Regions from separate parts of the Sporacetigenium mesophilum DSM 16796 genome, predicted to be linked through region 3. Evidence: riboswitches for the same ligand, from Rfam matches in the RefSeq annotation. Region 3 holds a riboswitch; each other region holds the start of a gene.
The links. Region 3 has a riboswitch for cobalamin ahead of BS62_RS13740 (cobyric acid synthase). Riboswitches for the same ligand answer to the same signal wherever they lie in the genome.
Positions count from the first base shown of each region.

Region 1: another riboswitch for cobalamin. It lies ahead of BS62_RS01850 (ABC transporter substrate-binding protein); the one in region 3 lies ahead of BS62_RS13740 (cobyric acid synthase).
Region 2: another riboswitch for cobalamin. It lies ahead of BS62_RS04235 (energy-coupling factor transporter transmembrane component T); the one in region 3 lies ahead of BS62_RS13740 (cobyric acid synthase).

Region 1 covers NZ_JCANUR010000001.1:370,383-376,305, reverse strand. Annotated here, with positions in the region: gene nhaA (Na+/H+ antiporter NhaA) at 75-1,199, opposite strand; cobalamin riboswitch at 1,362-1,537, shown strand; gene BS62_RS01850 (ABC transporter substrate-binding protein) at 1,669-2,616, shown strand; gene BS62_RS01845 (FecCD family ABC transporter permease) at 2,640-3,692, shown strand; gene BS62_RS01840 (ABC transporter ATP-binding protein) at 3,693-4,496, shown strand; gene hutG (formimidoylglutamase) at 4,629-5,639, opposite strand; gene BS62_RS01830 (DUF3892 domain-containing protein) at 5,781-5,923, opposite strand, start outside.
Region 2 covers NZ_JCANUR010000003.1:13,380-19,302, reverse strand. Annotated here, with positions in the region: gene BS62_RS04250 (DUF805 domain-containing protein) at 1-481, shown strand, start outside; gene BS62_RS04245 (ABC-F family ATP-binding cassette domain-containing protein) at 546-2,459, shown strand; gene BS62_RS04240 (EAL domain-containing protein) at 2,687-3,481, shown strand; cobalamin riboswitch at 3,547-3,723, shown strand; gene BS62_RS04235 (energy-coupling factor transporter transmembrane component T) at 3,851-4,714, shown strand; gene BS62_RS04230 (ABC transporter ATP-binding protein) at 4,716-5,923, shown strand, end outside.
Region 3 covers NZ_JCANUR010000023.1:3,158-9,080, forward strand. Annotated here, with positions in the region: gene cobS (adenosylcobinamide-GDP ribazoletransferase) at 1-3, shown strand, start outside; gene BS62_RS13725 (histidine phosphatase family protein) at 41-646, shown strand; gene BS62_RS13730 (ECF transporter S component) at 682-1,182, shown strand; gene BS62_RS13735 (AIR synthase related protein) at 1,192-1,935, shown strand; cobalamin riboswitch at 2,116-2,296, shown strand; gene BS62_RS13740 (cobyric acid synthase) at 2,530-4,053, shown strand; gene BS62_RS13745 (cobyrinic acid a,c-diamide synthase CobB) at 4,064-5,416, shown strand; gene cbiB (adenosylcobinamide-phosphate synthase CbiB) at 5,418-5,923, shown strand, end outside.

The DNA.
Region 1 (5,923 bases), on a different contig from region 3:
TGTTAAATTTATAATAACATCACAAAATGATACTGTCAATTATATATTTTTATAAAATTCGACTTATTTTTCATTTACCACCTTTTTGTTATATAACTCAGTCTAAGCGATCTTTTTAGTGAATCTACAACAATTGTAATTATATAGGATAAACCTATTGATATAACTAAGGAAATTAATATTGATATTTTAGCAATATCCGTAATTTCACTTGAATTACTAAAAGCTATTTCAGATACAAAAATAGACATTGTAAATCCTATACTTGCAAGTACAGCTACGTTGAATATTGATAGCCAACTCGCATTTTTAGGTTTTTGTGTTATATGAAGTTTTGTCGCTATGTAAGTAAATAACATTATACCTAATGGTTTTCCTATAACTAATCCAAAAATAATTCCTTGAATTAAAGTACTGCCTTCAACAAAGTTGATATTTGTGTTTAATTTTATTGCTGTATTCGATAAAGCAAATAATGGCAATATAAAAAAGCTTGATAAGTTTGATATATTATGTTCCAAGTTGCGATTAAGTGGCATAACTAATCCTAACAATACTCCACTAATAGTTGAATGTATTCCACTTTTATGTACAAAATACCAAAGAAATAATCCTAAAATCATATATATATATGTCTTTTTTATTTTAAATACTTTATTCATAATATATATAATAACTGTTGTTAAAGCTGCAATTAAAACATACTTAATATCTATGTTAGACGGATACAAAACACCTATAACCATTATTGATATCAAATCATCTACAACTGCTAATGATAATAAAAATATTTTCAATCTATGATTTAATCTATTTTCTAACATCATAAATATACCTATAGCAAATGCTATGTCAGTTGCTATGGGTATTCCTACCCCTTCAATATAAATGGTATTATTGTTAAATATAATAAATATTATTGCTGGTACTAATACCCCTCCAATAGCAGCTATTATAGGAAATGATGCTTTTTTAAAACTTGATAAGTTACCATATAATACTTCTTTTTTTATTTCTAAAGACGCTCCTAAAAAAAATATTGCCATTAAAAAATCATTAACAATCATATGAACATTAAAGTCATTAAATATTTTTATCTCATTAAAAAAATAATTATGAATATATCCAAATGGACTATTGGCTACAATTAATGCTATTAAACTAAATACAACTAATAATATTCCCGGCAAACATCTCATAGTACTTCCCCCATTTAATAATAATAAATATATATTAATATATAATGTTATGCAGACATGTACTATGACTATTCTATATAAATAAAATATGTTTATTATTTTCAAAATATTTCCATATTCCATTGACACTAATATATCACTGAGCTAAAATAAATGTGTACAATATAATATATTGTGTTAGGTGTTCCTTTAAGGAATTAAAAGGGAAAGCGGTTAGAATCCGCTGCAGCCCCCGCTACTGTATACGGTGACGAAACTCATTATCCACTGATTTTTTCGGGAAGGAGAGTTAAGGATGACCCGTTAGCCAGGAGACCTGCCTAATACACTACTAAATCTTTCGGAGGGAGAGATGGATGTACATGCCTTTTTAGGTACATTCAAATTAAGACTTCGAGCAAGTCTTTTTTTTATTGCCTTTTTACAATATACGGGGGAAGAAAAAATATTTTATTAGGGGGAATTTGAAATGAAAAGTTTTTCAAAGAAAGTCGCACTATTATTTTTAAGTATTTTTATGGTTTCATCATTATTAACAGGCTGTACTAGTACTACTACTAATACTGAAAAAACTGAAAATACTACAAACACTACATATCCACTAGAATTTACAGATGCATATGACAGAAAGGTTACCTTAGACAAAAAACCTGAAAGAATAGTATCATTATCTCCAAATATGACAGAAACAGTTGCAGCACTTGATTCATTAGATAGATTGGTTGGTAGAACTGATTATTGTGACTATCCTACTGATGTAAAAAATGTTGAATCAATTGGGGATATTACAGAGCCAAATATAGAAAAAATAGTTGAATTAAAACCAGATGTTGTTTTAGCATCTTCACTTACTAAAAGAGAAATTATAGATAAAATAGCACAATTAGGTATAAATGTTATTGTAATAATTGAACAAGAAGACTTTGATGGCGCCTATACTTCAATAAAGAAGGTTGGTCAAATTATAGATAAAAATGAAGATGCAACTAAAGTAATTAAAGGAATGAAGGACAAAATTGCCGAAGTAGAAACTAAGGTTAAAGATGCAAAAACTAATCCAAAAATTTATTATGTTGTAAGTTATGGTCAGTATGGAGATTATACTGCGACAGGCGAAACTTTTATATCAGCAGCTATTGATAAATCTGGTGGTTTAAATATTGCAAAAGACGTTACTGGTTGGAAATATAGTCTTGAAAGTGTTGTTGAAAACGACCCTGATATAATAATATGTCCAATAAACCCAGCAAAATTAAAATCAGAATTTGTTCAAACAAATGGATATAAAGATCTAAGAGCTGTTAAAGAAGGAAAAGTATTTGAAGTAGATAATAGTAAACTAGACAGACAAGGACCAAGACTTGCTGAAGGTCTTGAAGAACTTGCAAAGGTTATTCACCCAGAATTATTTAAGTAAAATAGTTGAAAGAAGGAATTATAATGAATTTTAATGACAAGAAAAAATACTATACAGGTTTATTTGCTATAGGTATAGGAATTTTAATGCTTTTAATTATAATTTCTATAACTTTAGGTTCTGCTGATGTTTCAGTTACTGATTCTTTTAGAATTATTGCCTCTAAAATCCCTATTATTAATGAATTTGTTAATATAGATGATATAAAACTATCCTCTAGTGTTATTATATTAAAAATCAGATTACCAAGGATAATTTTGGCAGCCCTTGTTGGTATAAATCTTTCATTGGTTGGCGCTGTATACCAAGGGATATTTAAAAATCCAATGGCTGATCCATATGTTCTAGGTGTATCCTCTGGTTCTGCACTTGGTGCCGCTGTTTCCATAGTATTTGGCATTCAGACAATGCTTTTAGGAATCAGCGGTGTAGCTTTAGCAGCTTTTATTGGAGCTATAATAACAACAGTTTCAGTTTATAACATAGCAAGGGTTGGGAATAAGGCATCTACAATAAATTTACTTTTAGCAGGTGTTGCTGTTAGTTTTTTCTTGTCATCTTTAATATCAATATTAATGATCTTTAATAGAAATGAAATTGATAAAATAATTTTTTGGACTATGGGTAGTCTTTCAGCTGCTAGTTGGTCTCAGGTTATTTTTCTATTATTTATTACAATACCTCTATCTATTTTTGTTATGTTTTTTTCAAGAGATATAAATATCGTTTTATTAGGAGACGACTCAGCCAAAAACTTAGGAATTGATGTTGAAAAACTAAAAAAGATTATGTTACTTATATCTTCTTTATTAGTAGCTTCTTCAGTATCTGTTAGTGGTGTTATTGGATTTGTAGGTCTTATAATTCCTCATTCGGTAAAAATACTAACAGGCTCTGATAATAGAGTATTAATTCCTTTTTCAGCATTAGCAGGTGGATGTTTTATGATTATTTCAGACACCCTTGCAAGAACATTATTGTCTCCAACTGAAATGCCAGTAGGTGCTATTACTTCACTTTTCGGAGCTCCTTATTTTATTTATCTTCTTTATAAAAACAAAAAGAAGGTGTTTTAGATGGCAAAAAATAATTCAATTATAATAAAAAATTTAAATTATAGTATAGATAATAAAAATATATTAAGTGATATTTCATTAGATATAAAAAAAGGTATGTTTTATAGTATTTTAGGACCTAATGGTTCAGGAAAAACTACGCTTTTAAAAAATATTTCAAGAACACTTGAACCAAATAAAAACACTGTTTATATTGAAGACAAAGATATTGTCAAACATAAGTACAAAGACCTTGCCAAAGAGCTTGCTTATGTGCCCCAAGATACTAGTGTTGACTTTGACTTTCCTGCTATAGATGTTGTATTAATGGGAAGAGTTCCATATCTTAGAAGATTTGAAAATGAAAGTAAAAAAGATATTGAAATTGTTGAAAGATCAATGAAATTAACTAATACTTGGCATTTAAAAGATAAAAATATAAAAAATTTAAGTGGTGGAGAAAGACAAAGAATTATTATTGCTAGGGCATTAGCTCAAGAAAGTAATATTATACTTTTAGATGAGCCTATATCACAATTAGATATACACCATCAAATAGAAATAATGGATACTATTAAATCTCTAAATAAAAAATGTAATATAACTGTTATTACTGTACTTCACGATTTAAATATAGCTTCCCAATATAGCGATTGTTTAATATTAGTTGATAAAGGAAAAATAGCTTCAGTTGGTGAACCTGAAGTAGTTTTATCACAGACTAATATTAAGAAAATATATAATATGGATGTAATAATGATTAAAAACCCCTTAAATGGAAAACCTCATATAATTCCAGTTTCATCAGGTTTTAAATCCTTATAAAAATCGCTACGCTCATGTCTTAGCGGCCTGAAAAGCAGGTTTGTTGCTCAAGTTTATCAGTTGGAAATTATAATTTCCTTGTAATAAAAAAGGTCCTAGAATACAATTTGTATCTAGGACCTTTTTTATTTATTAGATATCTAGACTATGAATTTTAGCTATTGTATTAACTACAGAAAAAATTAACGTCGAAGCTAAATTTGCAGTAGTATTGTCTTGGTCAAATCTCGGTGATACTTCTGCTATATCAAAACTTATTGTTTTATTAGATTTTAATATATATTTAATAAGTTTTAGCACTCTTTCTGGGTCTAGGCCTAATGGTTGTGGTGCACTTACACCAGGTGCAAAAGCTGATGAAAATACATCAGTACATATTGTCATATAAATATGCTCTTTTGATTTCATAAAATCATCTATTTTATCTATTACATTCCAATGTCCGCTATCTGCAATATCCTTTGCCCATATATATTTAACTCCCAGCTTGTCTGCTGTTTTGAATAACTCAACTGTATTCCCACGTTTTTGTATTCCAACGCAAAGATAAGAATAATCTATATCTTTATATTTGCATATATCTGCTATTTGTCTAAACATTGTTCCTGATGTTCCACCATTTGGATATGGTCTTAAATCAAAATGGGCATCAAAATTTATTATTCCTATATTAGGCTTTTCATTAGTTTTTAACAAATGATTTAATAATCCGTTATAATGTCCAAAGGCAACTTCATGGCCCCCACCTAAAACAATTGGAAAAAGATTTAAACTTAAAATCTTTTCTATAGCTTTTGAAAGTAATTCTTGAGCTTCTTCTAAGGTGCAATCTTCACAGAATATATTTCCTGCATCAAAAAGTTTAACATCTTTTGAAAACCAGCAAGGCAGATTAACTAATTCCCTTCTAATACTTAAAGGGCCATTAGCAGCTCCTACTCTACCTTGATTTCTCATAACCCCTTCATCACAGCAAAATCCTATAAATGCAAAGCCTAGTTTACCATCGTATGGGATTAACTTTTCTCTTAAGTCGATATTTTTAACCCATTGATGCCATCTAAATGCATCAAAATTACTTTCACTATCTACTCTACCTTTCCAAACTTCATCTTCTGTTATCTTATAGTTTGAGCTAAACATGGTATCCTCCCGTTTTATGTTATGCTAAGATGCTTAGTATATTTTTTATGAATATTATCTATCATTAATAGTAGTTTAATTTTATATATTTTTCAATAATAAAAAAATACCACATTGAGTAAATGTGGTATTTTAGGATAACTATTCAAATGTTGGAATATTATCTAGATTATCGCTTTTGTCTTCATTTGGATTGCTTCTTAAATACTCTCTTCCATTTCTAGCCTTACCTACATTTACACCCTCTATACGATGATCCTTGGCCATCATTATAGCATCCTCTA
Region 2 (5,923 bases), on a different contig from region 3:
ATTATTAATACCTATATACAATATATACTTAGCTTTATTATTGTTTTTCAAAAGAGAAGAGGATAAAGATAAAATAACAAAATCAAATAAAAAGCCTAAAACATGGAAGCTAGCACTAGGAGTTGTTACATTTATTGTTGTAGGGGTTATGGGTATGGTAGGTTATGAAAGTTATAAAGAAAATAAGGCAGTAACAATTGTAAAAAAATCAAATGTTGAAGATAAAGTAAAAACTACTGATGATGTTGTAGAAACTTGGATGGAAGAAGCAAAACCAAGTAAAATATATGGATGGAATGGAAAAAGAGTAGATAAAAATACATACTTTGTGACTTATGAATTTGACGATGATAACAATAATAAAAATGGGACTATTATTGTTGGAGGTTATGAAGTGAATATAGAAGATAAAACTGTTAAGAGTATTATGAATGATAAAAATCTTGAGAATAAGTATATTGAATTAGGATTTATAAACTAACTTAATACATTTCTGCTATAATATTAAAGAAAGAATAAATATATTTTAGCAAGGTGAGGATAAAATGAATTTAATAACATTAGAAAATATAAGTAAAAACTATAGTGAGAAAAAACTATTAAACAATATATCTCTAGGAATAAATGATGGAGAAAAAATAGGGGTTATAGGAATAAATGGTACAGGTAAGTCTACACTTTTAAAAATAGTAGGCGAAATAGAACAACCTGATAGCGGAAATATAATAAAAAGAAACAATATTAGAATCGAATATCTATCTCAAAATCCAGACTTTGATTTTGAGGCTACAGTTTTACAACAGGTTTTTAAAGGTAATTCTGAAGAAATGAAAGTTTTAAGAGAGTATGAATATACTATTCAAAAAGTATTAAACGGTGAAGTTTCTTTCAACGATAAACTGATTAAGTTACAAGAAAAAATGGATAGTATGAATTTATGGGATTTAGAAAGTGAAGCTAAAACTGTATTGACTAAGCTTGATATAAATAACTTTGACGAACAAGTAAAGTTTTTATCAGGAGGGCAGAGAAAGAGAATAGCCCTAGCCTCAGCTCTAATAACTCCATGTGAACTTCTTATATTAGATGAGCCTACAAACCACATGGATAGTGATTCTATTTCTTGGCTAGAAGAGTACCTAAACAAAAGAAAAGGTTCACTTTTGATGATTACTCATGATAGATACTTCTTAGATGTAGTAACTAATAGAATAATAGAAATAGACAAGGGAAATCTATATTCATACGATGGAAACTACAGTGAGTTCATAGAAAAAAAGCTTGAAAGAGAATCACTAGAGGAAGCTACCCAAAGAAAAAGAGAAAGTATGTACAAAAAAGAATTAGCGTGGATAAGAAGAGGGGCAAAGGCAAGAACTACAAAACAAAAAGCTAGAAAAGAAAGATTTGAAACTTTAAAAGATGAAATGGTAGATATAAAAGATGAAAATCTTGAATTATCTGTTGTTGGATCTAGACTAGGCAACAAGATAATAGAGCTAAATCATATAAGTAAGTCATTTGACGACAACACTCTTATAAAAGACTTTACTTATACTTTATTAAAAGAAGATAGAATAGGTATTGTAGGTCCTAATGGCGCTGGTAAATCTACTCTTATGAAAATTATAAGTGGAGAGTTTATTCCTGATAGTGGAGAACTAGAAATAGGAGAAACAGTAAAAGTAGGATTCTTCTCACAAGAAAACTTTCATATGGATGAAAATATGAGAGTAATTGAATATGTTAAGGAAGTAGGAGAGTATCTACCTTTAGCAAATGGAGAAAAAATCACAGCATCTAAAATGCTCGAGAGGTTTTTATTTACTTCAGATACACAATATAGTCCAATTGGGAAGTTGTCAGGTGGAGAAAGAAGAAGGCTATATCTACTAAGGGTATTAATGGGGGCACCTAATGTATTATTACTAGATGAACCTACCAATGACTTAGATACTACAACACTTACAATATTAGAGGATTTCTTAGATAATTTTAATGGTCCTGTAATAACTGTATCCCATGATAGATATTTCTTAGATAGAATGTGTAATAAGATATTTTCTTATAGAGGAAATGGAGAAATAAAAAGATACAGTGGAAATTACAGCGATTATCTACTTAAATTAGAAAGTGAAAAACCAGTTCAAGAGGAAACTAAAAATAAAAAAATTGAAGAAAAAAAGATAGAAACTAAGGTAAATACTAATAAAACTAAACTAAAATTCACTTATAATGAACAAAAAGAATTTGATGAAATAGATGAGATAATAGAAAATCTCGAAAATAAAATATCGAATTTAGAAAAGGAAATAGAAAAGAATTCTATGGATTTTGTAAAACTTCAAGATTTGTTAAATGAAAAAGAAAAGACAGAAGAATTACTAAATGAAAAATACGATAGATGGACCTATTTAAATGATCTATCAGAAAAAATAGAAGCACAAAAAAATAAGTAAACTAAAGGGTCGTAGTAAAAATCTACGATCCTTTTTGTTATTGATTAAAGTATACATGGTTATTTTTACTAATTTATAAGTATTATTTGCAGAAATTGTTTATAAATTCTATATTATATATTAAAATAGAATTAGGGGTTTTAATCTCAATATATGTTTTGAAATGTCGAATATGGAATATACATATCGTCTAGTAAACTGTATGTATTTTGTGGAGGATTTTATAGATGGAAAGTAGTATGGATATTATTGCATTAATATTAATAGAATTAGTAATAGCATATTTTATATTTAGAAAAAGGATGTTTAGAATGCTTAGTATAAAAAGGCTTCTAAACAAAAATGAATTATATTGTGTATATCAACCTATAGTAGATTTAAAAACAGGAACTACTTATGGTTACGAAAGTTTATCAAGAACAAAAAATACTAAATATAAAAACATTAAAGAAGTAATAGATGATGTTTATAAATTTAAATACGTACAAAAATTTATTTTATTAGCAGTTCAAAATTCAGTAAATTCTTTTGAAAAATTTGAAGTAAAAGATAAAAATCTATTTATAAATATAGATCCTGTGTTTTTAAAACAAAATACAGATGAAGTATTTGATTTGTTACAAAAGATAGAACCTGACATTAGAAAAAATATAGTTTTGGAATTGACGGAAAACGTTCCTATTGACGATATGAAAAAACTATATAATTCTTTTGAACAAATAAGACACTTTGGTGTAAAGCTTGCAATAGATGATTATGGTTCAGGATATTCAAATAATAATTTGCTTATATCTGTACCTTCCCACTATATTAAGATAGACATGAATTTTATAAGAGATATAGACAAAAGTAGCAATAAAAAAGAACTTGTAAGAACAGTGGTTGAATTTAGTAAGTTCATAGGGGCAAAAATCATATGTGAAGGTATAGAAACTAAGGAAGAGTTAGATGTTTTGATAAACCTTGGTGCAGACTATGGTCAGGGATATTATTTAGGAAGACCAAGAGAAGTACTTGCTTAATAAATAAAGTTATGTTGAAATTGTAAGTTATATTTGGTATAATTTATATAAGAAATATTCGAAAATTAAATATAAAATATATAGGTTAATTATTTTTATTAAAAGGAAATCAGGTGAAATTCCTGAACGGTCCCGCCGCTGTAAGAGAGGAGCTTTGCACATATGTCACTGGAGTAATCTGGGAAGACGTGTAAAAGCTATGATACTTGAGTCAGAAGACCTGCCTATATTATTAACACTTTACTCTGCGGAAGATACAGAGTGTGTTAGGTCTTGCCTTTAATTAGACATTAAGCTTAGCCCATTAACTCTCGCAGTTAATGGGCTATTTTATATTCAAGCGAAATTTTTATACAAGGAGGAATTTTGTTGGAAAATGACGGAAAATTCGGAAATGTTCATATTATTACACCTATAGTTTTATTTTTAACTATAATGATAATGGTTTTTTCAAATGATAATCCAGCTATACTTATTTCAGTATATACTTTGTTAATTTCTTTATTTATATCTACAAAAAACACTAAGAAGTTAAAAATGGGAATTCTATATTTTATACCTTTTGTAATTGTTATTACAATAATAAATGTTTTCTTTGTAAGCCAAGGAAAAACAATATTATTTTACATAATGAGTAGAAAAATTACTTTAGAATCTATTATATATTCAATAACAATGGCCTTTAAGTTATTGTCAGTAACATATATTTTTATGGCATTTGACTTTATGATAGATTCAGACAGGGCTGTTTCTTATTTTTCAACTAAAATGCCAAAGTCAACTCTTATGCTTATGATAGGATTCAAACTTGTTCCAGATCTTAAAAAAAGGTTTAATAGTTTGAAAGATGTATATACAGTAAGAGGAGTAAATTTTGATAAAAAAGGTTCTAAGGAAAAATCAAAAAGTTATGTACCTGTTTTTTCAATTTTATTAGACAACTCCTTAGAAAGTTCCTTTGAGATAAGTGAAGCCGCATATGTAAGGGGATTTTTAAGTAGCAACAGGAGTATATACGAAAGACAAAGATTTAATAAATTTGATTTTTTAATTATATTTTCATCAATAGTTCTTTTAATAACTTATTGTATAGGAATGTATTTTAAAATGGTAAGTTTTGATGTATATGATGGAATTTATTTAACAAATATATTTAATTATGCAACTGCATCAATATTTGCGATTGTAGTGTTTATAACAACTTCAATGATATTATATGGGGAGGATGATTAGTGTGGCTTATATAGAAATTAAAGATTTAAGTTACAAGTATCCTTTAGAAGATAAACTAACTTTAGACAATATAAATCTTAAGCTAAATAAAGGGAATATATTGTTAGTTACGGGAAAATCAGGCTCAGGGAAATCAACTTTAGCAAAGGCTATAGTTGGAACTGTTCCTAGTTTTTATGGTGGAAGTATTAAAGGATATGTAAATATAGAAGGTGAAGATATAAATAAAATGTCTCATAGTCAAAGAGCTAAAGAAATAACTATGGTTTTTCAACATCCAGAAAGACAACTTATGATGAACAAGGTACATAGAGAAATGGCCTTTGGGTTAGAGAATATAGGTGTGGATGAGAGTGTTATAAAAAGAAGAGTATGGGAAGCTATGCAATTTGCAGACATACTACATTTAGCAAATAGAAACATAAACACATTGTCTGGTGGAGAAAAACAAAAAGTTGCAATTGCATCGGCTATAGCGTACATGCCAAAGTGTATAGTCTTAGATGAACCAACGTCACAACTGGATCCCCCATCTGCAGAATCTATAGTTAATTTAGTAAGAAAAATAAATACAGAACTTGGAATGTCTATAGTTTTAATAGAACAAAGAGTAAATAAATGGTTTGATGTTGCAGACAAAATTGGATATATGGAAAATAATAAGCTTACAGTTTTTGAAAATATAAATGAATTTTTTAGTAAATGTTCTAATAATATGATTGGATTTATGCCAGATTATTTAAGATTTTTCAAAAAGAATAATATAGGATACCTTCCAAAAGACTTTAAAGATGCTAGAAATTATTTAGAAGGCGAATTTAATAATAAGGATGAATTTAATAAATGTCAATTTGCATTTACAAAAGATAAAAATGATAAAAACTCAACTATCAGTATAAAAAAGTTAAATACATTTTATGATAGTCTTCAGGTTTTAGATAATGTAAATATTGATATATTAGAAGGTGAATTTGTTTCTATTATGGGGGCAAACGGTTCAGGAAAAAGTACATTATTAAAAAGTATTATGGGACTTAAGGAATACAAAGGAAGTATAAAAATAAATTCCAAAGAAGTCAAAAAAACAAATAGAAAAGAGCTATCAAGGTTAGTTGGATATGTTTCTCAAGATCCAAGTGAGTACATTTCAAAAGACAGTGTTTATGAGGAACTTAAGTTTACACTAGATAACTTTAACTCATTTGATGA
Region 3 (5,923 bases):
TAGTTATGAATTTTTAGAAGCTTAATTAAAGGAGATATATATGGTAAGGATTATACTAGTAAGACATGGAGAAACAGACGATAACAATAATATGAAATTATCTGGACATATAGACAGTAAATTGAGTAGCCTAGGCCTAAGCCAATCGCAAAAAACTGTAAACTTTTTAAAAGATTATAGTATAGATTGTATTTATAGTAGTCCATCTTCAAGGGCAGTAGAGACAATAAAAAATTTATCTAAAGAAAAAGACCTAGAAATAGTAGTAAATGATAATTTAAAAGAATTGAACTTTGGAGATTTCGAGGGAAAAACATTTAAAGAAATAGAAAGCAGTTATAGTGAAGAATTTGATAATATGTTGAAATTGGGTTTTGAATATGAATATCCTAAGGGAGAAAGTTTAGTAGAATTTCATAATAGAATAGCTTTATATATAGAAAATATTATAAAAGAAAATAGAGGTAAATCTATACTTATATGTACTCATGCGGGGGTTATAAGATGCATAATATCTCATTTGTTATCGAAAAGCTATGAACATCATTGGAATTTCAAAATAGATAACTGTTCTGTTAGTGTAATAGAAGTTGAAAATGATTTTGCAGTAATACACAAGCTAAATAATACTGATCATTTAAGATAAATGGGGATAATGAATTTTTTATAGGAGGAATTTTTATGAAAACAAAAAAGATTACTTTAGTGGCGCTATTTATAGCTTTGAGTTTTATAGGTTCAAATATAAAGATAGTTTCAAGTATAGCCTTTGATTCTATGCCTGGATTTTTAATATCGATTATGTTAGGACCTGTTTATGGAGCTATAGTTGGATTATTAGGGCACTTATTGACAGCGCTCACAAGTGGGTTTCCTATGACAATACCTATACATTTAATAATAGGTATTTTTATGGCAATAACAATTTATATCTTTGGAGTATCTTATAGAATTTTAAAAGATAAAAATAAATTCTTATCATGGATAGTACCAACTTTATTGGGAGTTATAATAAATGGTCCTGTTACAGTATACTTTTTAATTAAAGTTATAAATGTACCTGGGTTAGCTTATGCTATAATTCCTATATTGTCTCTAGCAGCTTTAGCCAACATAATAGTAGCTATAGGTATATACAGCGCCATACCAAAGAGATCATTGGCGGAGTTTAAACAAAGGTAGGTAGTTTATATGAATATAAATAGAGTCAGGGACCTAACATTAGTCTCTATAGACAATGAAAAGACAATGGTAATAGCTTGTGACAGTTGTGGTGGAATAGGGTTAAAAAGTGGAGATTCATTTAAATGCCCTCCACTTCAAGTAGGGAAATATACTGCTAAAGTTGCTTTATTTGAAGTTCTTTGTAGTGGTGCAGATGTAGTAAGTATTACAAATGCAGTTTGCAATGAAATGAATCCTACAGGAGAAGAAATAATAAAAGGGATAAAAGAAGAACTGAAACTTTTAAAGATAGATAATGTTACACTTACAGGAAGCACGGAAGAAAATATGATTACAAATTCAACTGCAGTAGGTATAACAGTAATAGGTATAGCAGAAAATGAAAAATTGAAAGTAAATAATGTAAATTGTGATTGTAAATTAATCAGTATAGGAATTCCAAAGGTAGGAAATGAGATAAAATTAGATAATGATAAAGAAATTGCTAGTTATGAAGATCTTAATATTTTATTAAATATAGAAGGGGTTTTGGAAATAGTACCTGTTGGTTCGAAGGGAATAATGTATGAATGCGAGCAATTAGCAATAAACAATAATTTAAATTTAGAAGTTAATAAAGATATTACTGTAGATTTATATAAATCAGCGGGTCCAGGTACCGTTTTAATAGCTGCAATAAAAAATAATTATTTAGAAGAGATTGAAAAAATGAAAAATTTAACTTTTATAGGAAAGTTACTAAAGAAATAGATTAATTACTGTGAAAAGGCTTAGATCTCCCCTATCTTACTATAAGGAAGGAGATTTAAGCCTTTTTAGTTAAGAGGAATTAAGAATATTAATTATATAAAAATTATATACATAAATTGTATAAATTTACTATTATATTGAATATTGCAATTTTGTATGTTAGAATGTAATTGTTAAAAACTTAATAAATCTGAAATAGGTTCTTATATAGATTAATAGGGAAAGAGGTTAAATTCCTCTGCAGCCCCCGCTACTGTAAAGCAGACGAAACCTTATTTAAGCCACTATGATTTGCATCATGGGAAGGTAAGGAAGTAGATTGAAGCTAAGCCAGGAGACCTGCCTAATTCATGAGTAGTAAACCTTCGGGGTGAAGGGTGGCGCTATAGTCTATAATAATAAGTAATTTATATTCTATAAACAAATCCTAACCAATAAAGGTTAGGATTTGTTTAATTACAAGTATAATATAAATTATCTGGTCTATAGATAATTTATATTATCCAACTACTAAACTTGAGCAACGGACCTGATTTTCAAGGTCGTTGGCGACATGAGTGAAGCGAATTTTTTATATATAAAGGGGGAAATTCCATGGGTAAATCAATAATGTTTCAAGGTACAGGTTCTGGAGTAGGTAAAAGTCTATTAACTGCGGCATTTTGTAGGATATTAAAGCAAGATGGAAAAAGTGTTATACCTTTTAAATCACAAAATATGGCTCTAAATTCTTATATAACAAAAGAAGGATTGGAAATGGGTAGGGCTCAAGTATTTCAAGCAGAAGCAGCATGTCTTGAACCACATGTAAATATGAATCCAATACTTCTAAAACCTACAACAAATAAAAAATCTCAAGTAATAATAAATGGTAAAGTATATAAAAACATGGGTGCAGCAGAATACCATGATTTTGCACCAGAGTTAAAAGATATGATAAAAGATATATATAAAGATATAAGCTCTAGTTACGATATTGTTGTTATAGAAGGTGCTGGAAGTCCAGCTGAGATAAACCTTAGAGAAAATGATATAGTTAATATGGGAATGGCTGAAATATCAGACTCACCAGTAGTACTTATTGGAGATATTGATAAAGGTGGAGTTTTTGCATCTTTAGCTGGGACAATGATGCTTTTAACTGAAGAAGAAAGAAAAAGAGTTAAGGGAGTAATTATAAATAAATTTAGAGGAGATATAAAAATTTTAGAGCCTGGATTAAAAATGCTAGAAGATATAATAAAAGTACCTGTTTTAGGAGTTATACCTTATAGTATTTTAAATATAGAAGACGAAGATAGTTTGGCAGATCGATTTAGAATGAAACAAGAAAAGGGAGATAAGGCTATTGATATAGAGGTTTTGTACTTACCTCATGTATCAAACTTTACTGATATGAATGTATTTGAAACTCAGGAAGACGTTAACCTAAGATACGTTATGAGAGGAGAATCTATAGGAGATCCAGATATTCTTATAATTCCTGGAAGCAAAAACACTATAGAAGACCTTATATATATAAAAGAAAGTGGACTAGAAAAACAAATAATAGAATTACATAAAAAGGGAAAGTTAGTATTTGGAGTATGTGGCGGATATCAAATGTTAGGTAAAAAGCTATATGACCCACAGGGAATAGAATGTGGAGTTAAAGAAATAAATGGAATAGGACTATTAGATATAGAAACTACATTTGAAGGAGAAAAGATAACCGCCCAAGTAGAAGCTATTATAGAAGAAGATATGAACGGGTATCTAAATGGATTAAATGGAATTAAGATAGAAGGATATGAAATACACATGGGAAGAAGTACAAAATCAGATGAATGTAGCTACCTAAATACTATAACTATGAGACTAGAAGAAAATGTAAGTATTTTAGAAGGAGCAATAAATGAAGATGGAAATGTAGTTGGAACTTATATACATGGAATATTTGACAACATAAGTTTTACTAGGGCTTTACTGAATAACATAAGAGATAAAAAAGGACTTGAGAGAGTAGAAAGTAATGTCTCCTCTTTTAAGGAATTTAAAGATATAGAATATGACAAATTAGCAAATATAGTTAGAGCTCATACTGATATAGATAAAATATATGAAATAATTAACTCCTAGGGGGTAAGGTATGAAAAAGATATTAATAGGTGGAACTAATAGTGGAGTAGGAAAAACTACTATATCTATAGGTATAATGAAGGCTTTAAAAAATAGAGGCTTAAATGTTCAGCCATATAAAGTTGGTCCTGATTATATAGATACCTCATATCATACATTTGTAACAAATAAAGAATCTAGAAATTTAGATAATTATATGTTAGAAGATGAAGTTATAAAGTATCTGTTTAATAAAAATTCTATTGATGTTGATATATCCATTGTGGAAGGAGTTATGGGACTTTATGACGGATACGGAGTAGATATAAACTCATGTACTAGCTCATATACATCAAAAATTCTAAAATGTCCTGTAATTCTAGTAATAGATGGAAAAGCAATGGCAACATCTAGTGCTGCAATGGTACTAGGATATAAAGAATTAGATAAAGACGTAGATATTAGGGGAGTAATAGTTAATAATATTTCATCTGAAAGCCACTTTATAATAATAAAAGAATCCGTTGAAAAGTATTGCGACATAGAAGTTCTAGGATACTTACCTAAGAATAAGGATTTTTCTCTGCCATCTAGACATTTAGGTCTTGTACCTAGTATAGAAATGGATGAGTTAAATGGAAAATTTGATAAACTTGCAGATTTAATAGAAAAGCATATAAATATAGATAGGTTAATAGAAATATCTGAATCTCAACCTATATATAGTAATTTCAAATTAAATATTCCAAAGTTTAATGATTTAACTTTAGCATTAGCATATGATAAAGCTTTTAATTTTTATTATCAAGATAATATAGATTTACTAGAAGATATGGGAGTTAATATTATTAAATTTAGTCCCTTATATGACAAAGAACTACCTAATTGTAACTGTGTATACATAGGAGGCGGTTTTCCAGAGATATTTGCTAAAGAGTTACAAGGGAATATCAACATGAGAAAATCTATAAAAGATGCTTATAACAAAAATATACCTATATACGCAGAATGTGGAGGACTAATGTATTTAGGAGAAAAGCTAGTAGATCAAGATAATAGTGAATTCGATATGGTAGGGATATTTAATGGGAAAAGTGTAATGACTAAATCTCTAAAAAGATTTGGATATTGTGTTGGAGAAGCTTTGGAAGACACTATTTTGTCACAAAAAGGAGATAAGATAAAGGGTCATGAATTTCATCATTCAGAGTTTATAAGTGATGAAAAATGCGTTTATTTAATGAAAAAGGAAAGAGAAGGAATAGTTTCGCATAATTGGATGGGAGGCTATATTAAGGGGCATACACTAGCAACATATTTACATACTCATTTTTATAGCAATTTAAATACTATGATAAATTTTTTGGAAAAAGGGATAAAGTGATATGGTTTTAATAAGTATATTCATAGGGTATATATTAGATTTAATATTCGGAGATCCATATTCATTCCCTCATCCAGTTAGATTTATTGGAAATTTAATTAAGTTTTTAGAGCAAAATATAAGAATGTTAGCTAAAAATAAGAAGAATTTAAAAATTGGTGGATTTTTTCTTTGGATTATAACAGTTGGAACTACGTATATAATTACATATTTAATAGTAAAGGTAAGTAGTATTAATATATATTTACTAACAATAGTAAATTCAATTTTAATATATACAACACTTTCAACTAAATGTTTAAAAGACGAAGCTATAAAAATATATAAAGTATTAAAAGAAAATGATTTAGAAAAATCAAGGATTCAATTATCTTACATTGTAGGAAGAGATACAAAAAATTTAAGTAAATTAGAAATAATAAGGGCTGTTGTTGAAACAGTAGCAGAAAATACTGTAGATGGTATAATATCTCCTATGTTTTATGCATTTATAGGAGGAGCACCACT